Regions from separate parts of the Arthrobacter sp. USHLN218 genome, predicted to be linked through region 2. Evidence: riboswitches for the same ligand, from Rfam matches in the RefSeq annotation. Region 2 holds a riboswitch; the other holds the start of a gene.
What was found. A riboswitch is a leader RNA that binds a small molecule or an ion and turns the genes downstream of it on or off. The one in region 2 is predicted to bind glycine.

Region 1: it holds a riboswitch for glycine, as region 2 does, so the genes downstream of both, cycA (D-serine/D-alanine/glycine transporter) here and gcvP (aminomethyl-transferring glycine dehydrogenase) in region 2, are expected to answer to the same signal.

The regions. Positions count from the first base shown of each region.
Region 1 is NZ_JBBCYT010000004.1:349,994-364,396, forward strand. It holds gene WFH44_RS11480 (calcineurin-like phosphoesterase family protein) at 1-855, shown strand, start outside; gene WFH44_RS11485 (hypothetical protein) at 954-1,484, opposite strand; gene WFH44_RS11490 (pyruvate, water dikinase regulatory protein) at 1,829-2,680, opposite strand; gene ppsA (phosphoenolpyruvate synthase) at 2,681-5,089, opposite strand; gene cycA (D-serine/D-alanine/glycine transporter) at 5,146-6,624, opposite strand; glycine riboswitch at 6,782-6,879, opposite strand; gene WFH44_RS11505 (hypothetical protein) at 7,014-7,967, opposite strand; gene WFH44_RS11510 (GmrSD restriction endonuclease domain-containing protein) at 8,043-8,909, opposite strand; gene WFH44_RS11515 (DUF808 domain-containing protein) at 9,009-10,031, opposite strand; gene WFH44_RS11520 (hypothetical protein) at 10,704-11,048, shown strand; tRNA gene WFH44_RS11525 (tRNA-Ala) at 11,651-11,723, opposite strand; gene WFH44_RS11530 (Lrp/AsnC family transcriptional regulator) at 12,034-12,504, shown strand; gene WFH44_RS11535 (DUF456 domain-containing protein) at 12,538-13,035, opposite strand; gene WFH44_RS11540 (DedA family protein) at 13,045-13,542, opposite strand; gene WFH44_RS11545 (MFS transporter) at 13,658-14,403, opposite strand, start outside.
Region 2 is NZ_JBBCYT010000005.1:63,237-77,639, forward strand. It holds gene cycA (D-serine/D-alanine/glycine transporter) at 209-1,666, shown strand; glycine riboswitch at 1,811-1,909, shown strand; gene gcvP (aminomethyl-transferring glycine dehydrogenase) at 2,063-4,936, shown strand; gene gcvT (glycine cleavage system aminomethyltransferase GcvT) at 4,958-6,094, shown strand; gene gcvH (glycine cleavage system protein GcvH) at 6,215-6,595, shown strand; gene glyA (serine hydroxymethyltransferase) at 6,592-7,917, shown strand; gene WFH44_RS12680 (L-serine ammonia-lyase) at 7,927-9,342, shown strand; gene WFH44_RS12685 (Lrp/AsnC family transcriptional regulator) at 9,409-10,410, opposite strand; gene WFH44_RS12690 (DUF5058 family protein) at 10,555-11,313, shown strand; gene WFH44_RS12695 (hypothetical protein) at 11,341-12,063, shown strand; gene WFH44_RS12700 (amidohydrolase) at 12,099-13,325, shown strand; gene WFH44_RS12705 (SDR family oxidoreductase) at 13,411-14,307, shown strand; gene WFH44_RS12710 (hypothetical protein) at 14,320-14,403, opposite strand, start outside.

The DNA of each region.
Region 1 (14,403 bases), on a different contig from region 2:
ATCGCAAAGGTGCCGGACAACAAGCTGATCGTGCTGGCCGCCCACATCCCGCTGCTGGACTATGCAGACCAGGGCAGTGCCAAGCACCAGGTGGACCAGGTCGCCGAGATCTACGAAATCCTTGAGGGCCGCGAAGCCGTGGCACTCGGAGGACACACGCACAGCATCGAGAACATGCGCACCGGCGATTCCCTCGAGGGCTGGGACAAGCTCTTCGGCGTGGAGGGACTACCCTTCCCGCACATCACTGCCGGCGCCATCTCCGGCGACTGGTACTCCGGACGCGCGGACCGCAATTACCCGCTGGCGGTCCAGCGCGACGGCGGACTGCCAGGCGTCCTCACCCTGGACATCAAGAACAACACCTTCCAGGAGCGCTTCACCGTCCGCGGCGAAGACGACTCCCTGCAGATGGCCCTGGGCCTGAACACCCCGCGCTACCGCGACTGGTATGCCGCGAACCTCGCCAAAAAGGGCTCTGCGCCCGAGTTCACCGATCCGACGGCGGTCTCGAAGTCCGATCTGGCCGGCGGCACCTGGCTGACCACCAACTTCTGGATGGGCAGCACCGGCTCCACGGTCAAGGTGCAGATTGACGGCGGCCAGACCGTCGAGGCCGAGCGCACCCAGAAGATGCGGGGCGAAGGCCAGCTCGTCGGAGCCGAGTGGTCGGACCCGGTCGCCGTGCAGGAGCAGTTGGTCAACGGCGGCAGCCTTGCCGACCGAATGATGCACCTGTGGCGGCTCGAGCTGCCTTCCGACCTGAGCGTCGGCCAGCACACCGCCAAGGTCACCTCGACCGACGTCTACGGGCGCGAGTTCACCGAGAGCCTGAGCTTCCAAGTGACCGAGTAGCTACGGCCCGTCCGAACCAGAACGGTGCCGGCGCCCATCGAAGCCGCTGCGGCTCTCGGTTGGTGCCGGCACCGGCGCTTATTCGTCGTCGTTCCTGCTCACCGGTCGGGGTAGTTCACGAATCTTTGGACATCGCGAAGCTGTTGCTGAAGCTCCTCGACGGCGCTCTTGTACCGGGCGAATTCCATCCTGCGCCACCGTTCTTCGCGGTAGCTGGCCCACAGCGCGAAGATCCCCAGCGGGACTGCCGCCAGGCAGCCCCAGCCGGCCATCGTGAAGAAGTCGAGGGCCACGGGCACCGCCTGCTGAAAGCCGCGCAGATCGTTCACCCCGCCGATCACATTGGCCATTACGACATCCAACGGCTTCAGGTAGTCCCCGACCAGCGGCGTGGCCGACAGGGACGGCGCGGACAGGGGCGCTCCGGCGGGCCAGCGCGGGTCGATCGGATTGGCCAGCACATAAATCGCGGCACCGATGCTGGCGGCCGCAAAGACGCCCGCCGCCCCGAGGGCGCTCCAATGCAGTTTGCGTGGATACCAAAAGCGCAGCAACAGCGCCGTCCCGAGGGCTAGCGACCAAATGAAGGTCTGCAACCCGCTGATGCTGATACCGGCCAGGATATCCACTCAGAACAACCGCCTTAACTGCGCCCGTGGCTTCCTTCTTGGCGACGTTACGGGCGCGCGCACAAAGGAGCCCCGGCCACAGCTGGCCGGGGCTCCTTCAATCTATCGAAAACGCGTCTAGATTGCCGAGGCGATCCAAATGATCAGGGCAATGGCAGCCAGAATGCCGACGATTGTCCAGATAAGGTTGCTTCCGCGCATTGTGCTTCCTCCGTTCTCTCTATTGCCAACCATTCTTCCCATAGAAAGCACCCTTATGGGTTAAAGGAGCCAAATCCGCCATGGTGGGCTGTCTCACGCCCCCGGATCCGGCCAGCGGCAACCCCCTGGCTGGTCGCCGGGGCTCAGTGATGCAGCTGCATGCGCTGGAGGATGGTGGCGGAGATTTCCTCGACCGACATCGAGGCGGAGTTCACGTACGGGATCTGGTTGAACCGGTACATCTCCTCGGCGTTGCGAAGCTCGTAACTGCACTGCGCCATCGAGGCGTACCCGCTGTCGGGACGCCGTTCCGTGCGGATCTGGCTGAGCCGGACGGGCAGCGACGTCAGCCCGAAGCACTTGCGGACGAACGGCCGCAGCGGCTCCGGCAGCGTCTGCTGGGCGAAGTCCTCTTCGACCAGCGGAAAGTTGGCGGCCAGGATGCCGTGCTGCAGGGCCAGGTACATCGTCGTCGGGGTCTTGCCGCAGCGCGACGGGGCGATGAGGATCAGCTCCGCGCGTTCCAGGGCGCGGATGGATTGTCCGTCGTCGTGCTCTATGGCGTATTCGACGGCGGTCATGCGCGACTGGTACCGAATGGCGTCGCCGACGCCATGGGCCTTGCCCGGCTCGCCGCTGGCCGGGGAATGCAGCGCGTCCTCCACCCGGCCGATGTGGGTGCCGAACAGGTCCAGGAAGTGCCCCTTGCTCTGCGACAGGATCTCGCGGATCTCCCGGTTGACCGCGGTCGAAAAGACGATCGGACGCGGCCCCGAGGCCGCGATGCCGTCGATCACCTCGATGACGCGGCAGGCCTCCACAGCGGTGGTGATGAACGGAATGGTGCGGCGTTCGAACGTGTGGCCGGGAAACTGGGTCAGCAGGGTGTTGCCCAGGGTTTCCGCGGTGATTCCGGTGCTGTCCGAGAGGAAGAAGACCACGGGGGCGGCGCCGCGCGCGGCCCCCGTGGCTTCCTCATGCGTTGCCTGGGACACTCAGACCGCGGACTTGTCGCCGGTGCGGGCCAGCCGCAGCCAGGTCTCCGTCACGGCGTCGGGGTTGAGCGAGATCGACTCGATGCCCTGCTCCAGCAGCCATTCCGCCAGGTCGGGGTGGTCGCTCGGGCCCTGGCCGCAGATGCCCACGTACTTGCCGCGCGCGCGGCAGGCAGCGATGGCCATCCCGAGCAGCTTCCGGACCGCCGGGTTGCGCTCGTCGAACGCCCCGGCAACGAGCGCCGAGTCCCGGTCCAGGCCGAGGGTGAGCTGGGTCAGGTCGTTCGAGCCGATGGAGAAGCCGTCGAAGTAGTCCAGGAACTCGTCGGCGAGCAGGGCGTTGGCCGGCAGCTCGCACATCATGACGATCTCGAGGCCGTCCTCGCCGCGGCTCAGCCCGTTGGCGGCCAGCAGTTCGGTGACGCCGCGGGCCTCCTCCAGGGTGCGCACGAACGGGACCATCAGCTTGATGTTCGAGAGCCCCATCTCGTTGCGCGCGAATTTCAGGGCCTCGCACTCGAGCTCGAAGGCCTGGCGGAAGGACTCCGAGAGGTATCGGGAGGCGCCCCGGTAGCCGATCATCGGGTTTTCCTCGGTCGGTTCGAACGCGGGACCGCCGAGCAGGTTCGCGTACTCGTTGGACTTGAAGTCGGAGAGCCGGATGATCACCGGCTCCGGGGCGAAGGCTGCGGCGATGGTGGAGATGCCCTCGGCGAGCCGCTTGACGTAGAAGTCGCGCGGCCCGTCGTAGGCGGCGATCCGCTCGCGGATCTGCTGGACCGTGTAGTCCGAGAGCGCGGCGGGGCGCTCGATCTCGCCGTCCAACGCCAGCAGCGCGTTGGGGTGGATGCCGATCTGGCGGTTGATGATGAATTCCAGGCGGGCCAGGCCCACCCCGTTGTGCGGCAGCCGGGCGAAGCTGAAGGCCTGTTCCGGAGTGCCGACGTTCATCATGATCTTCACCGGTGCCGGCGGCATCGTGTCCAGCGCGGTCTCGTGCAGCGTGTAGTCGAGCAGGCCCTCGTAGACCAGCCCGGCCTCGCCCTCGGCGCAGGAGACGGTGACGGGGGTGCCGTCCGTCAGCACGCGGGACGCGTTCCCGGTGCCGACGACTGCGGGGATGCCCAGCTCGCGGGCGATGATGGCGGCGTGGCAGGTGCGGCCGCCGCGGTCGGTGATGATGGCCGCGGCCTTCTTCATGATCGGTTCCCAGTCCGGGTCGGTCATGTTCGCCACCAGGACGTCGCCCGGCTCGAACGAGGCCATCTGGTCGATCGAGGTCAGCACGCGCACCTGGCCTGCGCCGATGCGCTGGCCGATGGCGCGGCCTTCGGCCAGGACCTTGGATCGTTCGTTGAGGACGAAGCGGGAGAGGGTGCCGCTGGCCTTCCGGGACTCGACCGTCTCGGGGCGTGCCTGCAGGATGTACAGTTCCCCGTCCACGCCGTCCTTGCCCCACTCGATGTCCATGGGGCGCCCGTAGTGGGCTTCGATGGCCATCGCGTGCCGGGCCAGCTGTTCGACCTCGGCGTCGGTGAGGCTGAAGCGGCCGCGCTGTTCGCGGGTCACCGGCACGAAATCGACGGTCCGGCCGATTTCCTGCGATTCGGTGTAGGTCATCTGCAGGGCCTTCTCGCCCAGTCCGCGCTTGAGGATCGCGGGCCGGCCCGCCGCGAGGGTGGGCTTGTGCACGTAGAACTCGTCCGGGTTGACCGCGCCCTGGACCACGGCCTCGCCCAGGCCGTAGGAGGACGTGATGAACACGGCGTCGGTGAAGCCCGATTCGGTGTCCATGGTGAACATGACACCGGAGGCGCCGATGTCGGAGCGGACCATGCGCTGGATGCCGGCGGAGAGCGCAACCTCGGAGTGCGTGAACCCGTGGTGGACCCGGTAGGCGATGGCGCGGTCGTTGTAGAGCGAAGCGAAGACGTCCTTGATGGCCAGCAGCACGTTGTCGATGCCGCGGATGTTCAGGAAGGTCTCCTGCTGGCCAGCGAAGGAAGCATCCGGCAGGTCCTCGGCCGTGGCGCTGGAGCGCACCGCCCAGGAAACCTCCGACTCGTTGCCGTGGCCTTCGGTCAGCTTGGCGTAGGCGCTGCGGACCTCCTCCTCGAACCCGGCCGGGAACTCAGCCTCGCGGATCAGGTCCCGGATGGCGGTGCCGGCCTTGGCCAGCGCCGTGACGTCGTCGCTGTCCAGGCCTTCCAGGATCGCGGCGATGCCGGCCTCGAGGCCGGACTCCTGCAGGAAACGCCGGTAGGCGTCCGCCGTCGTCGCAAAACCCTCCGGGACCCGGACCCCGGCCGTGGCCAGGTTGCCGATCAATTCGCCAAGCGAGGCGTTCTTGCCCCCGACCTGTTCAAGGTCGGCCAGCCCAAGTTCAGTGAACCAAAGAACATCGGTCATAGTGTGGTGCTCCTTTTGAGAAAACAGCGTTAAACGTGTGGACAAAATCTTGGCGGCTACTGGGTATCCGCAGCGGCGGCCCGGCGGGCCTCGGCCTCAAGCTTCGCTTCGGCCTCGAGGTCGGCATGGAACGCCTCGTAGCGGGCCAGGTGCGTCGGGCGGCGGCGCAGCACGAGCCAGGCGATGGCGAGGATGACGAACCAGATCGGGGTAACCAGCAGCGCGGTGAGGGTGTCCGGCTGCGTGGTCAGCGCCCAGAGGACGAAGGCGAAGAACGCGAACACCACCCAGACCATGACAACGCCGCCGGGCATCTTGAACTTGGACTCTTCATGCAGCCGCGCCCGGCGCCTCCGGAAGGCGAGGTAGCTGGCCAGGATGATGGACCAGACGAACATGAAGCAGACGGCGGAGACCGTGGTCACCATTTCGAACGCCAGGGCGATGTCCTTGCCGGCATACAGGAGTACGACGCCGGAGAGCAGCAGGACGCAGGACAGGAACAGTGCGTTCTGCGGAACCTTGCGCGAGGAGAGCTTGCCGAAGACAGTCGGAGCGTCGCCTTCCTGTGCGAGGCCGTAGACCATGCGGGAGGTCGAGTAGACGCCGGAGTTGGCCGAGGACATCGCCGAGGTCAGCACCACGAGGTTGATGATCGTGGCGGCCATGCCGAGTCCCGCCAGCGAGAACATGCCGATGAAGGGGCTGCGGCCCGCCTCGAACTCGGTCCACGGGGTAACCGACATCAGGATGATCAGGGCGCCTACGTAGAACAGGAGCACACGGATGGGGATGGAGTTGATGGCCTTCGGAAGGTTCTTCTCCGGATTCTTGGCTTCCGCCGCCGTCGTACCCACGAGTTCGATGCCCACGAAGGCGAACACCGCGATCTGGAAGCCCGCCACGAAGCCCATGAACCCGTTCGGGAAGAAGCCGCCGTGGCTCCACAGGTTGCTGAAGGCGGCCGGGCCGGCGGGGGACTCGAAACCGGTGAAGATCATGACCAGGCCCGTGCCGATCAGCGCCAGGATGGCGACGATCTTGATCATGGCGAACCAGAACTCGGTCTCGCCGAAGGCCTTGACGGTAGCCAGGTTCAGCAGCAGCAGGACGGCCACGGTGAAGATGCCCGGAATCCAGAGCTGGATGCCCGGCACCAGTTCGTCGGCGTAGCCGGCGATCGCGATAACGTCCGCGATGCCGGTGACGACCCAGCAGAACCAGTAGGTCCAGCCGGTGAAGAACCCGGCCCACGGTCCCAGCAAGTCAGCGGCGAAATCGCTGAAGGACTTGTAGTGGAGGTTGCTGAGCAGCAGCTCGCCCATCGCCCGCATGACGAAGAACAGCATGAAGCCGATGATCATGTAAACGAAGATCACGGAGGGGCCGGCTGCCGAAATGGTCTTTCCCGAGCCCATGAACAGGCCGGTGCCGATGGCGCCGCCGATGGCGATCAGCTGGATGTGCCTGTTGGATAGCTGCCGCGCGAGATGCGGGGGTTCGCCTGTCGTGGTGGATGCATGTGGCGTAGTCATGAGGAACTCCATGGTTCAAGTGGCACGGGCGCACCACGTTGATTCGGTTCCTCCCCGCTCTGTATTGGACCTGAGAGATTCCGCGCGCCCTGCTTGCGCAGGAGCCGCTTGCACCGTGGGTGAGAAAGGCTGCCGCCCGTCTGCTTTCCAGAGTTGCCTAGCCGCGGCGGTACGTGGGCCTGAGAGATTCCCGGGGAGGGTTTGCTCCTACGGCGCCTGCCGAATGTACCGGCAGGACTCTCCCGCCGCAGATTGTAGGCATTATTTACTTATGGGTGACTGGGATCACAACCTAGGGTAGAGTGCAGCCCGGCCTCCCGCAAGCGGGTTGCGTGAAGGGCGTCATATTTCGGAAAACAGGGTCACTCGCCCCGCCGCGGGCGAAGCCGTCAACCGCGTTCGGCGAATGGCGGCACGTGGTGGTCGGGCCCGAAGGGTCTGAACCAGTCCTCGAACTTCATGGACGGGGCACCTTGGGGGCTGGCCTCCGGATCGTTTTCGAAGCCGTCCATGGCCGGGTCGAAAAGCATCATGGAGTCGGCGAAACGCAGGAAGAACTGTTCAAGCATGGCCACCCAGTCCGGGGGCAGGTCGGTCTCGAGCTCCAGATCGTCGGCCAGGAATTCCGCCTCGGCGAGAAGGCAGCGCAGGCCAAGCTCCTGGGCCACGCAGGACGGCTCCTTCCAGCCCGCGGCCAGGTTCATCGTGAGGTCGGTGCAGACGGTGAGGAACCGGGCCGCGAAACGGGCGTCGTAGTGGTGGGCGTACTGCGGCGGGAGGTTGCCGAGGACATAGGTCTCGTCAATGTCCCTGGCCGTCGGCTCCCGGTCCCTGAGCAGGTCTATGTCGTTGAACAGCTCGTCGATCATCCCGGCGCCCGCGTGCCAGAGCAACCCGGCCAGCACCCGGGCCCGGTGCCGGGACAGCTCGCGCTCCGCCGAGGGCGCCGCCGGATCGTAGCCGAGCCGTTCGAGCGCGATCCCGCCGGCGCGGTCCGCCGCTTCCAGCAGGGCGTTCACGGCGTTGCCGCTGATTCCGGTGTCCGCAGGCTCCCGCCCGCCATCGGCTCCGGCGGCATGGGGCATAACGGAGTCGGCCACCCCATGACCCTCCGCCGGCTCGACCTTGCCTCGCAGGAGCCGGATCCCCGGGACGTCCGCCGCGACGGCCAGCGGATCCATGGCAACGGCGAGGGCGGCGAACAGGTCCGTCGAGGCCAGGGCCACGTGTTCGGGTGATTCGGCTTTGACGACGGCGTAGCTCCGCAGCTCCCCCGGGTCGGTGATGTCCACGTCGATGGCGATGTGGATCGACGCCGGGATGGGCCTCTCCGGGTCATTCATGCGTAACACCCTACTCCCGCTGGCGCCCGCTTCGGCCGGAAAAGCCGCGTGGGAGGAAAAGCTGCCCGGGACCCGTCAGACCTCGCAGCCGACTCCGTCGCCGTTGCCGTCGAACCTGTCGCTCCAGCCGGGGTCGCCCGAGCGGATGGGCGCTGCCCCGCGGGCCTTCACCTCGGCACAGTTCTTGTACTCGGTGGCAGGGAGGGCCACTCCCTCGTCATCGGCCGGGACCTGTTGGTCCGCGCAGGATGAGGTCAGGACCTTCTTGATGGCGTCGTGCTCGGCCTGCGTCATCCAGAGCCCGTACTTCGCCTTTACCGCGGTCTGCAGCGCAACGTACTCACAGCGGAAGCCCCTGTTCGGCGGGAGCCAGGTCGCGGCGTCGCCGTCGCCCTTGGCCCCGTTGGCGGGACCGTCCGCGGCCCGCAGGTTGAGCGGATCGTTGGCGAACGCTGCCCGTTGGCCGGAGGAAAGCTTCTGCGCGCCCTTCTGCCACGCATCGGAGAGAGCGACGACGTGGTCGATCTGGACGAGGGTGCTGGTCTTGTTGCCGCGGACAAAATCGATCGTCTTGCCGGTGTAGGGATCGGCGAGGGTGCCGGTCAGGACGACACAGTGCCTAGTGCCGGACTTGAACGTCTCGTTGGTCAGATCCCGCGCGAGGACGTCGTTCCGGGCATCGCAGCCGTTGTGGTCCGGATCCAGCCACCCATCGCCGAACTGCTCGCGCGAGTAGCCGGTCTTCGGGGCGCGGCCCTTGACCTCGATCGTTGCCAGCTGCTCCAGCACGGTACCGGCCGCTGGCGCAGCGGTCTGCGTAGACTCGGCCGCCCCGGCCGGGGCCGGAACTTGGGCGTCATAGGCTGGAGTGCAGGCCGCCAGGGATGCGGCGGTGAGGAAGGCTGCGGTCAGGGAGAGGGCACGGCGGCGGAAAGTCTGCATATTCCTTAGGTGTTCGGGAGACCCGGCGGATCCCGCCCTCCAGCCTATGACCCCGTTGCCCGAACGCGGACCAGGCTCGCCCTGCTGGGCGGCGTGCGCCTAGGGAGCGGGATCCGTGCCGCGCTCCGAGGGCCGGTGGCCGGCGACGGCGGCGCGTCCGTCGCCCTCTTCGTGCCCGCCCTTGTTCTTACCGAAGGGCAGCACCTTCAGCAGCGGGTGCAGGACGATCATGACGACGAGGCCCCACGCGAGCCCGAGGACGGCTGAGCACAGGGTGTTCACAAGCCAGGACAGGAAGCCGCCGACTACGGCGATCCCCGCGAAGGGCCCCTCAAGGAGGTGGACCAGGTCGTATGGCGCATGCCAGCCGAGGTCGTGCGCCCCCTGGAGCATGATGTGGCCGCCGACCCAAAGCATGGCGATTGTCCCGACGAACGTAACCGCGCCCAGCACGGAGGGCATGCCCTTGACGAGCAGCCGACCAAAACGCTGAGAGCCCGCGGAGTCCTTGGTTGTCAGGTGCAGGCCGATGTCGTCCATCTTGACGATGAGAGCAACGGCGCCGTACACGAGCACCGTAATCGCGATCGCCACAACGACCAGGATGACCGCCCTGACCCACAGAGCCTGGTCCGCCACCTCGTTCATGGCGATGACCATGATCTCGCAGGACAGGATGAAGTCGGTCGTGATGGCACCCTTGACGACCTTGCCCTCCGCCGCCCCGCCCCGTTCAACGGCCGGAGCCTCTTCGCCACCGTGGTGGCCGCGGAGCCTGTGCCAGACCTTCTCGGCACCCTCATAACAGAGGTAGGTGCCTCCCAGCATGAGGATGAACGGGATGATCCCAGGGATGAAGGCGCTGATGAGCAGCAGCGCCGGCAGAATGATCACGAGCTTGTTCCGCAGCGAGCCCCAGAAGATCTTCTTGATCATCGGCAGCTCTCGGGACGGATCCCTACCGGACACGTACTGCGGCGTAACGGCGGCGTCGTCGATCACCACGCCGGCGGCCTTGGTTCCGGCCTTGGCCGCTCCGGCGGCGACGTCATCAACCGAGGCGGCAGCGATACGGGCCAGGGCAGCGACATCGTCGAGAAGGGCAACGAGACCGCCGCTCACAGGTCGCCTCCGGACTGCTCGACGGCGGACTGCTGGACGCGGCTGGCACGTGTGATCGGCATATTCCGAGTATATGTTGGCGTATGGGCCGGCAGCTGGTGTGGAGGCAAAGCCATGATGCGCCGGAATGCTGGCGCGGGCTGCCCGACTCCTGATGCGTTCCTGCTGATAAGAGTCCGGGGCGCCCCTCGAGTACTCGGACCGGAAGGGCCCGGCCCGCCTGCCGGGATGGCAGGACGCCGCCGCGGTCAGGCAGCTCCGATGGTGCGGAACACCGCCCCGGCACCCAATCCAGGTGTGAGCCCGGGGCGATGCCCGCTGCCCCCACTCGCAAGGGGCACCCGGAACCTGGCTCTGTGAGGGCACAGCCGGCTCCGCCTCCCGGGTCCGCTCTGAGCGCCGGGATAGGACCATTCTTGCCTTCGCGAGGACGCGTCAACAGAGCCAGTTCCGGGGAGACCAGGACCCCTCATAAAGGGTGTTTGCTCCGGCTGCGCACCGGCAGACACCGGATGCCTGCCGTTGGGCTTCCCGAGCCTGTCGGCAGGCCATCCGAGGCAGGGCGATCACCGCGCACACGTGCCCTAGCCAGCAGCGGCTGCTCCGAGTGGAGGCCCACGGGCCAATCCCCCGGGTATACGAGGGAATCGCGGCTCTACATAGGATTCACCTATGAGCTGCAAGAAACGTACCGTCGAAGCTGTCCGTGACGAAATAGTCGCCGCAACTGCAGACCTGCGTGCGGTCGCCCGAGAGGAGCAGGACAAGCAACGGAACCAGGTTGCCGACTGGCTTGACGGACAGTTCATCGGTATCGCAGACCGGCGCGTTTTGCGTAAAGCCGCCTCAAATGCCCTCAGCGGTCTCTACCGAGGCGGAATGGGGTCGTTCCAGGATGTCGGCACAGAGCCATCATCCAAAGCGGTCAAGAGACTGTATCTCGCATTGCGGCGTGCGAACTCTTGGTTCCTGCACAACCCACGAAGCACGCGGACGACACCGACCACCCGCCCGTAAGCGGTGGCCGTGCCCGTCGGACGGGTTCGGTCGCGGGTCAAAGCTGAGCGCCGCCGGTCGGTCGCCGAGCGCCGTCAGAGGGAGCAGCTTCATCAGATGCATCAACTTCCCCGCTCAGGCGGGCAGGTGCCCTGCGCTCAGTCGGACCCGTCTAGCCGGTTTCCGTAGGGATAAGCGATCCAGGGCCCGGTTCCCAATTCCGGACACTGGGCGTGCATGGCACGTTTGGTAACGTCGTAGTCCGCCGGAGCCCGCCTGTACATCAGTTCAACCAGGTTGACGTCATGGTCAACGCGGCCGTCTTCCCACATTGCGTCATAGCGGAACGCCCGGACCCGGCGGCGCAACCACCTTGATGTCCCCATGTAGGCGGTTGCGCGGAAAGCAAACGGGAAACGAGCATCTGCGGGCACAAGTCCATGTTCACACATGCAGGCCGGTCTAATCTGCCCAGTCGGCGTGGACACTGAGAATCATGGATTAAGACGCGGTGGCCGATCGGATCCGCGCCCTGACGACGACGGCGGCTGAGGCCCAAATCGCCCGTCCAGCCGGGCATCACGTCAGCGGTTCGCGGAACCCGCTAAGTACGGCGAAAGCGGTGGAGCCTAGGGGAATCGAACCCCTGACCTTTTCATTGCGAACGAAACGCTCTACCAACTGAGCTAAGGCCCCGAGTAACTGCGTAGATCATATGACCGTCGTGGCCGAATCACCAAAAACGGATGTAGCGAGACCCCCGCTCCATCCGGCAGGCATCCGGCTGGATCGGGGGTCTTCAGCTGTGAACAACAGGTTGGATCCTTGCGGGATCCGTCCGCAGATCCTCGGCGGGGTGGGCCGGTTTCACTGCACCTTGGCGGGTGGAAGCTTGTGGCTCGTCCCGCGCTGCCTCCAATTCGAGCACCCCTGCGGCAATCCGTGCAATAGTTGCCTCATTGGTTGGTCAATCTGATCAACATGGGAACGGGACACCGGACAGGAAGTGGTCAGATTGCAGCAGCTGGATCCGACAGACCGCCGCATCATCCTTGCCTTGGACGAGGATCCGCGCATACCGGTCATGATGCTGGCCCAGAAGCTCGGGCTGGCGCGCGGCACGGTCCATTCCCGGCTCGAGCGGATCAAGGCGTCGGGCATCCTCCGTCCGCACTCGGCGCGGATCTTCCCGGAAGCCACGGGGCGAGGGGTGATGGCCATGGTGAGTGCGGAACTCGACCAGAGCAAGCTCAACAAGGCCGTCGAGGCGCTGCGCAAGATCCCCGAGGTCCTCGAATGCCATGCCCCGGCCGGCGACACGGACCTGCTCATCCGGGTGGTCGCCAAAAGCCCCGACGATCTCTACCGGGTCAGCGAGGAGATCCGCCTCTGCCCCGGCATCACGCGGACCTCCACGCAGATGTTCCTCCGCGAGGTGATTCCGTACCGGACCACGGGACTGCTCCAGGAGGACTGAGTCCGCAGAACCTGCCCGGCGACGGGACGGCCGTCAGGCGAAAAAGTGCACCAGGACGCCGATCGTCCAGATGCTGCCCGCGGCAAACGCGCAGCCGAGCTCCACGAGGATGCCGATCCCCATCGCCTTGAGCGCGACCCCGCTCGAGGCCAGGGCGAGCCCGAAGTCGCGCTGCCGGAGGTACTCGCTGAGCAGCAAGCCCACGGCGAAACCGATGAAGAGGCCCAGCACCGGAATCACGAACATGCCCACCAGTCCCACGACAATGCCGACCACAATCGAGTGGTTCGGGATCCTGCGGGCCTTGAGCCGCTTCCCGGTCAGCACGGCACTGGCCGCCATCCCGATGGCCACCAGCACCGCACCCAGTCCGAAGACGACCCAGCCGACCGTGCTCCGCAGCACCAGCGCCCAGATCAGCAGGCTGGCGACGATGGTGATGCTGCCGGGCAGGACCGGAATGACGATGCCGGCAATGCCGACCGCGATGAGCAGTCCGCAGATGACGGTGGTGATGATCTGGGCTTCCATACGCCCAGCCTAAGCGGCTTCGCGGGCCTCTTCCGCGTCGGCGGCACGTTCGCGCCGCTTCCGGCGCCACAGCACGAAGGCCAGCACTCCCACGAGCAGGATCACAATAACGACGGCGGTGGCCGGCGAAGCGAGCACCAAGCCCAGCCATGCGGCTACCGCCGCGAGACCGACCGTGGCGTAAACCACGGCCCAGATGATGCTGCCGGCCACAACGGCAGGCAGGAAGCGGACCAGGTGCATGCGGGCGATGCCGGCGGTGGCAATCACGGCCGTCTGCAGGCCGATGGTAAGGAAGCACAGCGTCACGGCGAACGGACCGAACCTGTCCATCAGGCGTTCCGCGCGCTTCATCACGGGGCTGTCGAGGTGCTTCTCAAGGGACGTGCGGCGGGCACCGGCGGCGGCGCCGCGGCCCAGCCAGTAGGTCGCGTTGGATCGGATCATGGCGCCGCAGAAGAGGGCGAGGATTGCCCATTCCAGCGGCAGTTCAAGGAAGATGTCCATCGCCCTCCTTTCAGCGGATGCCGGCCCGTTAATTCTACTGGCCGTAGAATCGGCCGGATGACCGCTCCGCGGCGGTAACATCCCGCGTACTCACGATTATTCCGCCGCCGCGGCCTTACCGGACGCCCTTGATCTTGACCACGAACACCGCTCCCAGCAATCCTATGATGGCGGCGAGCACGAACAGGGCCGTGTAGCCGCCGAGGTACAGCACCACGGGAGCCGCGATCAGCGGGGCGAAGACCTGCGGCGACGAGTTGGCGATGTTGATGACGCCCAGGTCCTTGCCGCGGTCGGCGGCGCTGGGCAGCACCTGCGTCAGCAGGGCGAAATCGACGGCGAGGAACATGCCGAAGCCGGCGCCCAGGACGGCGGCGGCGACCAGCGCCGTCGGCCAGGTCTGCCACAGCGCCACCAGGATCGACGCCGTCGCGATCGTGGCTGCGGAGGCAATGACGAACGGCTTCCGGCGGCCGATCCGGTCGCTCCAGGGCCCGCCGATGACCGCGGTGACGATGACCATCAGCGCGTAGATGCCGGTCAGCAGCAGCACGCCCGCCGCCGGGTCGGGGTGGCCCACGGCATCCTGCAGGAAGAAGAACAGATAGAGCGTGAACAGGTTGTTGCCCAGGTTGACCAGGAACCGCGTCAGCCAGGCCCAGCCGAAGTCAGGGTGGCGCCGCGGGGAAATGTAGAAGCTCTTCAGGAACCGGCCCCAGGCAAACGGCGGACGCAGCGCCGGATCCAGCGGCACGTCGCGGCCCTTCACCAGGAACATGACCACGCTCAGGAGCAGGAACACCGCGCAGTAGATGTAGCCGAGGACGAAGCCGCCGGCCAGGTTGGCCAGCACCGCCCCGA
Region 2 (14,403 bases):
GTTCCAGATGGCGATCCCGAGCGAGAGCGCCAATTTCCCCCAACCAGGGCGCAGTCGCGCCCACCCCCTCCATCCGGCCCTGGCCCCCTGACTGGACCACTGCCGACCTCTATTTCCGCGCGGACAAGGGCTGGGCTTTCGGCTGACATCCGGCTGTCCTGCATCGTGCCCAAGAGGAACGAAACCCTGTCAATTCAAGGAGCTGTACGTGAAAACTGATGCCGTCTCGACTGAGAAGGCGCCCCATCTGGAGCGCCAGCTCAGCAACAGGCACATCCAGCTGATCGCCATCGGAGGTGCGATCGGTACCGGCCTGTTCATGGGTTCGGGCAAGACGATCTCCGCTGCGGGACCGTCCGTAATCTTCGTCTACATGATCATCGGCTTCATGCTGTTCTTCGTCATGCGGGCGATGGGCGAGCTGCTGCTGAGCAACCTCAACTACAAGTCGTTCAGCGACTTCGCCGGCGACCTCCTCGGTCCCTGGGCCGGGTTCTTCACCGGCTGGACCTACTGGTTCTGCTGGGTCGTCACCGGCATCGCGGACGTTATCGCGATCGCCGGCTACGCCAATGAACTGGTGCCGGGCATCCAGCTCTGGATCCCGGGCATCTTCACCGTGGCCGTCCTGCTGATACTGAACCTGGCTACCGTCAAGGCCTTCGGCGAAACCGAGTTCTGGTTCGCCCTGATCAAGATCGTCGCCATCGTGGCGCTGATCGTCACGGGCCTGGTCATGATCTTTACCGGTTTCGAGACCCCCGCCGGTACGGCGTCCTTCAGCAACCTGTGGAGCCACGGCGGCTTCTTCCCGCAGGAGTTCATGGGCTTCGTGGCGGGCTTCCAGATCGCGGTGTTCGCCTTCGTGGGCATCGAACTCGTGGGAACGACGGCGGCGGAAGCCAAGGACCCGGAGAAGAACCTTCCCAAGGCCATCAACTCCATCCCCGTCCGCGTGCTGCTCTTCTACGTAGGCGCCCTGATCATCCTGATGGCCGTCACCCCGTGGACCGAGTTCCAGGCCGGACACAGCCCCTTCATCGGCATGTTCTCGCTGGCGGGACTCGGCATGGCCGCCACGATCGTCAACCTCGTGGTGCTGACCTCGGCGATGTCCTCGGCCAACTCCGGCGTCTACTCGACCTCCCGCATGGTCTTCGGCCTCGCACAGGAAGGCGACGCCCCGACCGTCCTTGGCAAGCTCTCCTCGCGCAAGGTTCCGCAGAACGCACTGTTCCTGTCCTGCGTCCTGCTGCTCTCCGGCGTCGTCCTTCTCTACGCCGGCGACAGCATCGGCGAGGCCTTCGGCATGGTGACCACGGTCTCCGCGGTCTGCTTTATGTTCGTCTGGTCGATCATCCTGGCCAGCTACCTGGCGTTCCGGAAGCGCCGTCCGCACCTGCACAATGAGTCCAAGTTCAAGATGCCTGGGGGCATCGCGATGGTCTGGGTGGTGTTCGCGTTCTTCGCCTTCGTCCTGTGGGCGCTGACCACGCAGCCGGACACCCTCATGGCGCTGCTGGTGACCCCGATCTGGTTCGTCATCCTCGGCGTCGCCTGGGCCATCCTGCGCCGGAGCCCGGTCCACGTTGCCCGCGCGGAAATGTTCCGTGCCCAGCTGCGCGAGCACGAGGCGCAGCAGGAAAGCCCCGCAGACGTGCACTAACCTGCGCACGCAGACCCTGCCGGCCGCCGCGGACACCCCGCGGCGGCCGGAGGGAGCGGGGCCGTCACCGGGCGGCAGCCTTCTTGTGAAGGCCGGTCCGGAACGGTTACGATGCTCACATCGACAATAACTGAATTATGCCTTCGACATGCGGCGGGAGAGTCCTGCTGGTGCTAGTCAGCAGGCGCCGTAGGAGCAATACCTCCCCAGGAATCTCTCAGGCACCTGTACCGCCGCGGAGAGGCAACTCTGGAAAGCAGCCGGACACATGAAACCGGCTCACCGACGGTGCAAGCGGATTCGTTCCGCGGAATCTCTCAGGTCCAATACAGAGTGGGGAGGAACCCGATCCACATGGCGTGCCAGGCATGCCAGCCCAAATAACGGAGTTCCTTCATGACGGTTCAACCCACCATCGCACCCTTTGCCGAGCGCCATATCGGCCCGCGCAGCAGCGACGCCGAGACGATGCTCAAGCAGGTTGGCTACGCCAGCCTCGACGAGTTGGTTGACACGGCAGTTCCCGCCGATATCCGCCAGCAGGCCCCGCTGGACCTGCCGGCGGCCCGCAGCGAAGCCGAGGTGCTGGCCGACCTGCGCGCGCTGGCGGCCAAGAACGTCACGGCGGTCCAGATGATCGGCCAGGGCTACTACGACACGATCACGCCGCCGGTCATCCGCCGCAACGTCGTCGAATCCCCGGCCTGGTACACCGCCTACACGCCGTACCAGCCGGAAATCTCCCAGGGCCGGCTCGAAGCCCTGCTGAACTTCCAGACCATGGTCGAGGACCTGACCGGCCTGGCCATCGCCAACGCCTCCCTGCTGGACGAAGCCACCGCGGTCGCCGAGGCCGTGCTGCTCATGCGCCGCGGCAACAAGAAGCATGCCGAGGGCAAGACCGTCCTCGACGCCGACCTGCTGCCGCAGACGATCGCCGTCGTCAAGGGCCGCGCCGAGGCGCTGGGCTTCGAGGTCGAGGTTGCGGACCTGACCGCGGGCCTGCCCGAGGGCGACCTGTCCGGCATCGTGCTCCAGCAGCCGGGCGTTTCCGGCCGCGTGGCCGACCACACGCAGGTCATCGCCGAAGCGAAGGAACGCGGCGCCATGGTCACCGTCGCCGCCGACCTGCTGGCGCTGACCCTGATCACGCCTCCCGGCGAGCAGGGCGCGGACATCGCCGTCGGCAATTCGCAGCGCTTCGGCGTGCCGCTGTTCTACGGCGGCCCGCACGCCGCGTACATGGCCGTGCACAAGGGCCTCGAGCGCCAGCTGCCCGGCCGCCTGGTCGGCGTTTCCAAGGACTCCGCCGGACGCCCGGCCTACCGCCTGGCCCTGCAGACCCGCGAGCAGCACATCCGCCGCGAGAAGGCCACCTCCAACATCTGCACCGCGCAGGCGCTGCTGGCCATCGTGTCCGGCATGTACGCCGTCTACCACGGTCCCGAGGGGCTGAAGGCCATCGCCCAGCGCGCCAACGCGCAGGCCCGCACGCTTGCCACCGTGCTGCGCGACGCCGGTCTGGAACTGGCCGCCGAGCAGTTCTTCGACACCCTCACCGTCAAGGTGCCGGGCAGGGCCGCCGAGGTCATCGCCGCGGCCGAGGCCAAGGGCATCAACCTGCGGGCCATCGACGGGGACCAGGTGGGCATTTCCACCGGTGAATCGACGACGGCGGAACACCTGGCTGCCGTGGCCGAGTCCTTCGGCGTTGACGGCGCCGCCGAGCGCATCGCCGCAGCGGCCGGCTCGGGCCTGGGCTTCGAGCTGGATGCCTCCGTGCAGCGGACCTCGTCCTACCTGAACCACCCGGTCTTCCACAGCCACCGTTCGGAAACCCAGATGCTGCGCTACCTGCGCCGCCTCTCCGACCGCGACCTGGCCCTGGACCGCACCATGATTCCGCTGGGCTCCTGCACCATGAAGCTCAACGCCACGGCGGAGATGGAATCCATGACGTGGCCCGAGTTCGCCACCATCCACCCCTTCGCCCCGGACCACCAGACGCAGGGCTGGCGCGAGCTGATCGAGGACCTGGAAGCCCGGCTCTCCGCGATCACCGGCTACGCCGGCGTGTCCATCCAGCCGAACGCCGGTTCGCAGGGCGAGTACGCCGGCCTGCTGGCCATCCGCCGGTACCACCTGTCCCAGGGCAACGAGCAGCGCAACATCTGCCTGATCCCGGCCTCCGCACACGGCACCAACGCCGCCTCGGCCGTGCTGGCCGGCATGAAGGTCGTTGTCGTCGCGACGGCTTCCGACGGCACGATCGACCACACCGATCTCGAGGCCAAGATCGAGCAGCACAAGGACGACCTGGCTGCCATCATGATCACCTACCCGTCCACGCACGGCGTGTACGACGCCGACGTCCGCCAGGTCTGCGATGCCGTGCACGCGGCAGGCGGGCAGGTCTACATCGACGGCGCCAACCTGAACGCGCTGGTCGGCCTGGCCCAGCCCGGCAAGTTCGGCGGGGACGTCTCCCACCTGAACCTGCACAAGACCTTCTGCATCCCGCACGGCGGCGGCGGCCCCGGCGTCGGCCCGGTCGCAGTGGCCGAGCACTTGGTGCCGTTCCTGCCCGGCAACGCCGCGCTGGCCGAGCACGAAGGCAAGGGCGTCCCGGTTTCGGCCTCGAAGTACGGTTCCGCCGGCGTGCTGCAGATCTCGTGGGCCTACGTGGCCATGATGGGCGGCGAGGGCCTGACCAACGCCACCAAGACCGCGCTGCTGGCCGCGAACTACATCGCGTCCCGCCTGAACGAGCACTTCCCGGTGCTCTACACCGGCAACAAGGGCCTGGTCGCCCACGAGTGCATCCTGGACCTGCGCGAGCTGACCTCCAAGTCCGGCGTCACCGCCGAGGACGTGGCCAAGCGCCTGATCGACTACGGCTTCCACGCCCCGACGCTGGCCTTCCCGGTGGCAGGCACGCTGATGGTGGAACCCACAGAGTCCGAGGACCTGGCCGAGATCGAGCGCTTCATCGAAGCCATGATCGCCATCCGCGGCGAGATCGAGCAGGTCATCAAGGGTGACTTCGGCGTCGAGGAGAGCCCGCTGCGGCTGTCCCCGCACACCGCGGCCGCCGTGGTCAGCAGCGACTGGGACCGCAAGTACTCCCGCGAGCAGGCCGTGTTCCCGCTGCCGAACCTGAAGGTGGACAAGTACTTCGCTCCGGTCGGCCGCATCGACGGCGCGGGCGGAGACCGGAACCTGATCTGCTCCTGCCCGCCCATCGAAGAATTTGCCGAGTCGGCCAACTAACGAGAAGGTTCCGTAGAGACCATGAATGCTGAAACCACCACGCAGCGCTATACCGCACTGTACGAAGAGCACCAGAAGCTCGGGGCGTCCTTCACGGACTTCGGCGGCTGGCAGATGCCGCTGAAGTACAGCAGCGAACTGGCAGAGCACCACGCCGTGCGCAAGACGGCCGGGCTGTTCGACCTCTCCCACATGGGCGAGCTGTGGGTCACCGGCCCGGACGCAGGCAAGTTCCTCGACTACGCCCTGGTGGGCAAGCTGTCGGCGATCGCCGTCGGCAAGGCCAAGTACTCGCTGATCTGCAACGAGGACGGCGGGATCATCGACGACCTGATCAGCTACCGGCGCGGCGAGGACCGTTACCTCGTGGTGCCGAACGCCGGCAACGCGGACGCGGTCTTCGAAGCGATGACCGAGCGTGCCAAGGACTTCGACGTCACCGTGGAGAACGCCACGGCCGCGACCTCCCTGGTGGCCGTGCAGGGTCCGAACTCGGTGGACATCCTGCACAAGCTGGTCCCGGCCGCCGAGGCCGGCGTCGTGAGCGACATGAAGTACTACGCCGCGGAGGACGTGACCTTCACCGTGGGCGGCGCCCCGGCCAAGCTGCTGCTGGCCCGCACCGGCTACACCGGCGAGGACGGCTTCGAGATCTACGTGCCGAACGAGCAGGCCGCCGCGCTGTGGACGGCGCTGCTGGAAGCCGGCAAGGAGCAAGGCCTGGTTCCGGCCGGCCTCGCCTGCCGCGACTCCCTCCGCCTCGAGGCCGGCATGCCTCTGTACGGCAACGAGCTCTCCCTCGAGGTCAGCCCGTACGACGCAGGCCTCGGCCCCGTTGTCGCGCTGAAGAAGGAAGGCGAATTCGTCGGCCGCGCGGCGCTGGAAGCCCAGAAGGAGAAGGGCTCCGCACGCAAGCTCGTTGGGCTCAAGGGCCTCGGCCGCCGCGCCGGACGCGCCCACTACCCGGTGCTGAAGGACGGCGAGACGGTCGGCGAGGTCACCTCCGGCCAGCCGAGCCCGACCCTCGGCTACCCGGTTGCCCTGGCCTACGTGGACGCCGAGTTCGCCGAGCCGGGCACCAAGCTGGACATCGACCTGCGTGGAAAGGCCGAGCCCTTCGAGGTCGTCGGCCTGCCCTTCTACAAGCGCGAAAAGTAACAAATCCACCTTCCGGCGCAGGATCCGGCAACGCGGCTGAACGCCGACGCGTAGCCTTATTGCCGGGTCCCGTCCGGTGCCACCCGTTTTCCATTCCTTCTGTTTGAAAGGGTTTCACCCATGAGCAAAGTCCTGTCCAGCCTTCGCTACTCTGCCGAGCATGAGTGGGTCGACGGCGCCAGCCCCGTCAAGGTCGGCATCTCCCAGATTGCGGCCGACGCGCTGGGCGACGTCGTCTACGTTGACCTGCCCGAGGCCGGCTCCACCGTCACCGCCGGGGAGACCTGCGGCGAGGTCGAGTCGACCAAGTCCGTCTCCGACCTTTACGCGCCGGTGACCGGAACCGTGGTCGAGGTCAACCAGGCCGCGATCGACGACCCGGCCCTGCTGAACTCCGACCCGTACGGCGAGGGCTGGCTCTTCACCGTCGAGGTCTCCGAAGAGGGCCCGCTGCTCTCCGCCGACGAGTACGCTTCGGCCAACGGCGGTGAGGTCGCATGACGCAGGCACTCACCGCGGTCACCAGCGCCAGCCTGAACGCTGACCTGGGCGCCCTCGATCCGGAGATCGCCGCCCAGATCGACAACGAGCTGCGCCGCCAGCAGGGCGGCCTGGAAATGATCGCCTCGGAGAACCACACCGCCGTCGCCGTGATGCAGGCGCAGGGCTCGGTCGTCACGAACAAGTACGCCGAGGGCTACCCGGGCCGCCGCTACTACGGCGGCTGCGAATACGTGGACGTCATCGAGCAGCTGGCGATCGACCGGGTGAAGGCGCTCTTCGGAGCCGGCTTCGCCAACGTCCAGCCGCACTCCGGCGCGCAGGCCAACGCCTCCGTCATGCACGCGCTGATCAAGCCCGGGGACACCATCCTCGGCCTGAACCTGGCGCACGGCGGCCACCTGACGCACGGCATGAAGATCAACTTCTCCGGCAAGCTCTACAACGTCGTGGCTTACGGCGTCTCCGAGCAGGACTACCTGATCGACATGGCCGAGGTCGAGCGCCTGGCGCAGGAGCACAAGCCGCAGCTGATCGTCGCGGGCTGGTCCGCCTACCCGCGGCATCTGGACTTCGCGGAGTTCCGCCGGATCGCCGATTCCGTCGGCGCGTACCTCATGGTGGACATGGCGCACTTCGCCGGACTGGTCGCCACCGGTCTGCACCCGTCGCCGGTCCCGCACGCCCACGTGGTCACGTCCACCACGCACAAGACCCTCGCGGGTCCGCGCGGCGGCATCATCCTGACCAACGAGGCGGACATCGCCAAGAAGATCAACTCGGCAGTGTTCCCGGGCCAGCAGGGCGGACCGCTCGAGCACGTGATCGCGGGCAAGGCCGTGGCGTTCAAGATTGCCGCCTCGGAGGAATTCGCGGAGCGCCAGCGCCGCACGCTGGCCGGTTCGAAGGCCCTCGCCGAGCGCCTGTCGCAGCCGGACGTGGCGGCTAAGGGCGTGACCGTCCTGACCGGCGGCACGGACGTGCACCTGGTTTTGGTGGACCTGCGCAACTCCGAGCTGGACGGGCAGCAGGCGGAGGATCTCCTCGCCGCGATCGACATCACCGTCAACCGCAACGCCGTCCCGTTCGACCCGCGGCCGCCGATGGTGACCTCGGGCCTGCGGATCGGCACGCCGGCCCTGGCCACCCGCGGGTTCAGCGAGGAGGCGTTCCGCGAGGTCGCCGACATCATCGCCGAGGCCCTCATCGCCGGTCCGGATGCGGATCTCTCGGGCCTGAAGGCCCGCGTTGAGGCGCTGGCGGAAGCACATCCCTTGTACCCGGACGTCGCTCCGGTCTCCAAGGAAACCGAAGGGCACTAGGAGGCCACCATGGCTGTAGGCGTATTCGATCTCTTCACTGTCGGGATCGGCCCCTCCAGTTCGCACACTGTGGGTCCGATGCGGGCTGCCGCCGTCTTCGCCGAGGAGCTGGTTTCGACCGGAGTCCTCGACCAGGTGGCCGGGCTGCGCGTGGACCTCTACGGTTCGCTCGCCGCCACCGGCCGCGGGCACGGCACCTTTACGGCGGTCATGCTGGGACTGGAAGGCTTCCAACCGGAGCTGATCCTTCCCGACGAGGTCGATTCGCGCCTGGCAGACATGGCGGAATCCGGCAGGCTGCAGCTCTGCTCCCAGGTCAGCGGTGCTGCCGGGGCCACGATCGAGTACAAGGTGGAGGACATGGTCCTGCACCCGTTGACCGTGCTGCCCCGGCACACCAACGGCATGAAGCTGCAGGCAAAGAACGACGCCGGTGATGTGCTTCACGAGGCAACGTTCTTCTCCGTGGGCGGCGGCTTCATTGTCCGGGAGGGCGAGGAAGACGCCGCCGCGGAGGAGCTCGAGGAGTCGAAGGAGCAGCTGCCGTATCCGTTCCGTACGGCGGCCGAGCTGCTGGAGCACTGCCGCAACACGGGCCTGGGCATCAGCGACATCATGATGCTCAACGAGAAGGCCTCGCGCTCCGAAGAGGAGATCCGCTCCGGCCTGCTGCACATCTGGCAGGTCATGGAGGAGTGCAAGGATTCCGCGATCAAGCGTGAAGGCACCCTGCCCGGGGGACTGAACGTTCGCCGTCGTGCTCCCGACTGGCATGACCGGCTGCGGAAGGAAGACAAGGACCGGGACCCGAAGTACTGGCAGGAATGGGTCAACCTGGTCGCGCTGGCCGTGAACGAGGAGAACGCCTCCGGCGGCCGCGTGGTCACGGCCCCGACCAACGGTGCGGCCGGCATCATCCCGGCAGTCATGTTCTACGCCACGCACTACGCGCCCGGCATGGACAAGGCCACCCGGGAGGACCGCGAAGACGTCGTCGTGAAGTTCCTGCTCGCGGCGGGTGCCGTCGGCGTGCTGTACAAGGAACAGGCATCGATTTCCGGCGCCGAGGTCGGCTGCCAGGGCGAAGTCGGTTCCGCGTCCTCGATGGCGGCGGCCGGCCTGGCCGAGGTGCTCGGCGGGTCGCCGGCGCAGGTCGAGAACGCGGCCGAGATCGCGATGGAACACAACCTGGGCCTGACCTGCGATCCGATCGGCGGGCTGGTGCAGGTGCCGTGCATCGAGCGCAACGCCATCGGCGCGGCCAAGGCCGTCAATGCATCCAAGATGGCGCTCTGGGGCGACGGCACGCACCGGGTCTCGCTGGACGAAGTCATCGTCACCATGCGGGAGACCGGCAAGGACATGAGCGACAAGTACAAGGAAACCGCGATGGGTGGCCTGGCCGTCAACGTGGTGGAGTGCTGACGCAGCGCTGAAGTCGGGACGCCGCGCTGAGGGGCGCGGCGTCCCGCGGCTGTCCCGGGCGAGGCCCTACCAGGCCTCGCCCGGGACCACGACTTCTCCGCTCGCGGTTCCGTCCGGCTTGAGCATCCAGCCCACGCGCTTGGGAATCCTGGCAATGACGACGCTTTCGACCAGGTCCAGCCGGGGGATCAGCTCTCCGATGGAACGCTCCGCGGCCATGATGTCCGCCGGGCCGCGCAGCCACATCATGAACATGAAGTTGGTGTCCCCTGTGGTGGAGGCGCACAGGCGCAGGCCGCCCAAGCCGGCCAGCACGCGGGCGGCCTCATCGTGCTCGCCCGCCGGCAGCCGCCCGGTCCATTGGCAGACGATCGGATAACCCGCCAGGCTCTGGGCCACCTCGCAGCGGAAGGCCATGGTCCGGCTGTTGAGGATCCGCTGCAGCTGCCGCCGCGCCGTTGCCGGATGCAGCCCCGTGGCCCCGGCGATATCCGCGGCGGAGGCCCGGCCATTGCGTGCGAGCTGCCGGATGATGTCGCGGTAGCTGGCGGGAAGCGGCCCATGGTACTGCTCCGGTGGAGCGCTCAGCTCGCGTAGCTTCCGCACCTGGGCCTGGGATAGTGCGCCCAGCTGCCAGTCGGCCGCGCCGTGATGGAGCTTGGTGCAGAAAGAGGACTGGTAGCGGATGAGGCCGGGGATGCGGTCCAGCTGAGGGTACACGGAGTCCGCCAGCCAGGTGGTGGTCGGCGTGATGACCGTGAGGATCATGTCCCGGTTCCGGTGGCACTCCTCGATGGTAAAGACATCCGGCAGCCGGGCCACCGCGGCGGCAACCTCCTGGCGGCGGGATGGGTCGCACTGCACGTCGTGGAAGGACAGGGTCATCTGCTGCGGATCGCCCAGCGGATGGGCATTGATCCAGGCCGCGCCGGCGGAGGTGAGCCGCTCCCACCGGGCCGCCAGCGACGTGGGGTGCCGGTCCAGTACCTCGCCCAGCTGGGTCCACGGCAGCCGCGGTCCGATCTGGAGCGCGTTGATGAGCTGCAGGTCTTCCTCGTCCAGTTCCACTCGCCGCTCCTGATCGTTTTCTCGTGCAGTAGCCGTTCTGGTGAACAATATCAGCGATTTTCGTGTATGTGCTGCAGGTCACTGCAGACTGTAAGTCAGTTTCCAGTACATGGCCCAGAGCGGCTCCGCACAGAGAAGAGCATCATGACACCTCTCGCCCTGCCCCTGGACGGCAGCTCCACGGACATCCTGGCCGTCGCCAACTCGCCGATCCTTTGGATCTGCGGCCTCGGCGTCTTTGCGGTCATCATCGTCCAGTCGGTGATCTACATCCGCGCCGCACGCAAGGCCGCGCCGGCCGCCGGCATGACGCAGGACGAGCTCAAGACGTCCTTCCGATCCGGCGCGATCGCCGCCATCGGACCCTCGCTGGCCGTGGTCCTGGTGGCCGTGGCGCTGCTGGCCCTGTTCGGCACCCCGGCCGTGCTGGTCCGGATCGGCCTGATCGGGTCGGCCGCCTACGAGACCGGGGCGGCCAACATCTCCGCGACGACGATGGGTGCCTCCCTGGGCGGGGACTCCTACACCCAGCAGGTCTTCGCGGTGGCCTTCTTTGCCATGAGCCTGGGCGGTGCGATGTGGATGCTGGCCACGCTGGTCTTCACCCCGATCCTCAAGCGCGGCGGACACAAGCTGGCCAAGGTGAACCCGGCCATCATGACCGTGGTGCCGGCGGCCGCCCTGCTGGCTGCGTTCATCTCCCTGGGCACCGCGGAACTGCCCAAGAGCGCCGCCCATGTGGTGACGCTGCTGTCCGCGGCGGCCGTCATGGGTCTGTGCGTCTTCCTGTCGAGGAAGCTCGGCAAGAACTGGCTGCGCGAATGGGGCCTGGGCTTCGCGATCCTCGCCGGCCTGACCGTCGCCTACTTCGCCCACGGTGCCGGCCTCGGTCCCGTCGCCTGATCCACCAGAACCGAAAAGGATTCCGCCATGTCCACATCGCTGACTGCCCAGACCGACACCGCCAGCACCGCCAGCCTCGATGAATTCGACCGCACCACCTCCCGCTGGGGGCGGCTGACCATGATCGCCGGCCTCATCATCTCCCTCTCCGGCCCGCTGTATTTGGTCATTTTCGGCAACCTGGATGTCACAACGTCCCAGTTGTGGACCGCCTTCGCCGCGGTGGCGGGCACGTTCGTCGTCATCTGGCTTGTGGAGCCGCTGACCTACTTCCCGATCCTCGGCCCGGCCGCGATGTACCAGGCGTTCATGATCGGCAACATCTCCAACAAGCTGCTGCCCTCGGCACTGGTCGCGCAGACCAACATCAACGCGAAGCCCGGCACCAAGCGCGGCGATCTTGCCGCCGTGATGGCCATCTGCGGCGCCGCCGCGGTCCACCTCACGTCGCTGCTGGTCTTCGTCGGCCTGCTGGGCACATGGCTGATCAGCGTCATCCCCGAGGACCTGATTGCCGTGGCGCGCCTGTATGTCCTGCCCGCCGTCATGGGCGCCGTGATCGTGCAGGCCATCGTGTCCATGAAGCAGCTGCGGCCGACCCTGATCGCGTTCGGCGTGGTCCTGATGGTCCAGTTCGTCCTGCTGCCGCTGGTGCCCGGGCTGAGCATGATGTCCACCGCAATTTCCGTCATCGGTACGATCTTCATCGCGTGGTTCGCCCGCCAGCGCACCTCCGCCGTCGTAGCCTGACTGCATTCCGTCCGTTCCGCCAGAGAGAGCCCTTCATGCCCGCACTGCCCCAGCCCTTCCGACTGACCGCCGACCAGCAGGACCGCCTGCATGCCCTGTACCGGTACCTCCACGCGCACCCCGAACTGTCCATGCAGGAGCACGAGACCGCCGCGCTGGTCGACGAGCGGCTCCGGGCCTGCGGGCTGGAGACCTTCGGCTGCGGCGGTACCGGAGTCGTGGGCATCCTGCGCAACGGGGAGGGGCCGACGGTGGCGTTCCGGGCGGACACTGACGGCTTGCCGATCCGGGAGGACACGGGACTGCCCTACGCCAGTACCGCCACGGGCGTCCTGGAGGACGGAACCCAGGTCCCGGTCATGCACGGCTGCGGACACGACACCCATACCGCGGCGCTGCTGACCGTCGCCGAGCTCTTCGCCGGGGCGACGGCGCACTGGTCCGGCACCATCGTGTTCATTTTCCAGCCGGGCGAGGAGACCGCGGCCGGAGCCAGGGCCATGGTGGACGACGGGCTGTGGTCCAAGGCGCCCAAGCCGGAGGTGATCTTCGGCCAGCACGTGATGCCGGGCCGGGCCGGGACCATCCAGTACGTCGCCGGGCACACCATGAGCCAGGCCGATTCGTGGAAGGTGACGCTGCACGGGAAGCAGTCCCACGGCTCGCAGCCGCAGGACGCCGTCGATCCCATCGTGCTGGGGGCGCACATGATCACCCGGATCCAGACGATAGTCTCCCGGGAAATCGATCCCCGGCGCGCCGCCGTCGTTACCGTGGGCACCTTCCACGGCGGACTGAAGGAAAACATCATTCCCGCCTCGGCGGAGTTCACGCTCAACATCCGGACGTTCGACGACGACGTGCGCGGCCGGGTCCTCGCCGCGCTCCGGCGCATCATCAAGGCAGAGGCCGAGGCCTCGAATGCGCCGGAACCCACCATCGAGGAGCTTTACACGTTCCCGCGCAACTACAACGATCCTGTCGCCACCGCCGCGGCCGCGGAGGCCCTTCGCGGAGCGCTGGGGGAGGCGAACGTGAGCGAGGTGGAGCCGCTGATGGGCTCGGAGGACTTCGGCACGCTCGCCGAAGCCATCGGCGTCCCGTCGGTGTTCTGGTTCTTCGGCGGCCACTCCGAAGGGACGCTGGCCGCGGGCTCGGCGCCGGTCAACCACTCACCGTTCTTCGGTCCGGCCATGGAGCCGACGCTGTCCACCGGGGTCGAAGCGGCCGCCGCGGCGCTCCTTTCGCGCGTCGGGGTCTGATTCCGGGCAGGGCGTTGACAGCGGGACGGCTCCCTCTAGGCTGGTAAGTAAGCTTAGTAATTCCGAAGCAGATTGGAGCCGTCCCGTGGCCCAGGACCAGTACACCTTCCAGGATCCCGTCAAGCGCTACCCCAGCATCGAGCCGCCCGAACAGGACCAGCCGGAACCGGGGCTGGACAAAGAGCTGGTTCCGCACACGGACCGCGGCGAGGACTCCTACCGCGGGACCGGCCGGCTGGAGGGGCGCAAGGCGCTGATCACGGGATCGGACTCGGGCATCGGCGCCGCGGTTGCCATTGCCTTTGCCCGCGAGGGCGCCGACGTGGCGATGTCCTACCTGCCGGAAGAGGAGGAGGACGCCAAGGTCGTCGCGGAGCTCATCGAGAAGGAGGGGCGCAAGGTCGTGCAGCTGCCGGGCGACCTGACGGACTCGGCAACCTGCCGCGACGTGGTCCAGCGCGCGGCGGACGGGCTCGGCGGGCTGGACATCCTCGTCAACAATGCGGGGCGGCAGATCGCCGTGAAGCAGCTCGAAGACCTGAGCGACGAGCAGTTCGACCGGACGTTCAAGACCAACATCTACGCGTTCTTCTGGATCACCAAGGCGGCGCTCGCGCACCTCAAGCCGGGGTCCTCGATCATCAACACGACGTCGATCCAGGCATACATGCCCTCGCCCACCCTGATCGACTACGCGGCGACGAAGGGTGCGATCAACAACTTCACCAAGGGCCTGGCCCAGCAGCTGGCACCGCGCGGAATCCGCGTCAATGCGGTCGCGCCGGGACCGTTCTGGACGCCGCTGCAGGTCAGCGACGGCCAGCCCAAGGAGGAACTGCCGGAGTTCGGGAAGTCGACGCCCATCGGGCGCGCCGGGCAGCCGACAGAGCTGGCACCGGCGTACGTCTTCCTGGCGTCCTCCGAGTCGAGCTACGTGATGGGGGAGACGCTCAACGTCAACGGCGGGATGCCGGCGCCGTAGCGGCAGGTGCCGTCAGAAGCCGGCCGACTGCGGGATATGCGCTGCCGCTTCGGTGAGGCCGAGCTGCTGGCCGAACTGGACCATGGCCAGCACCCC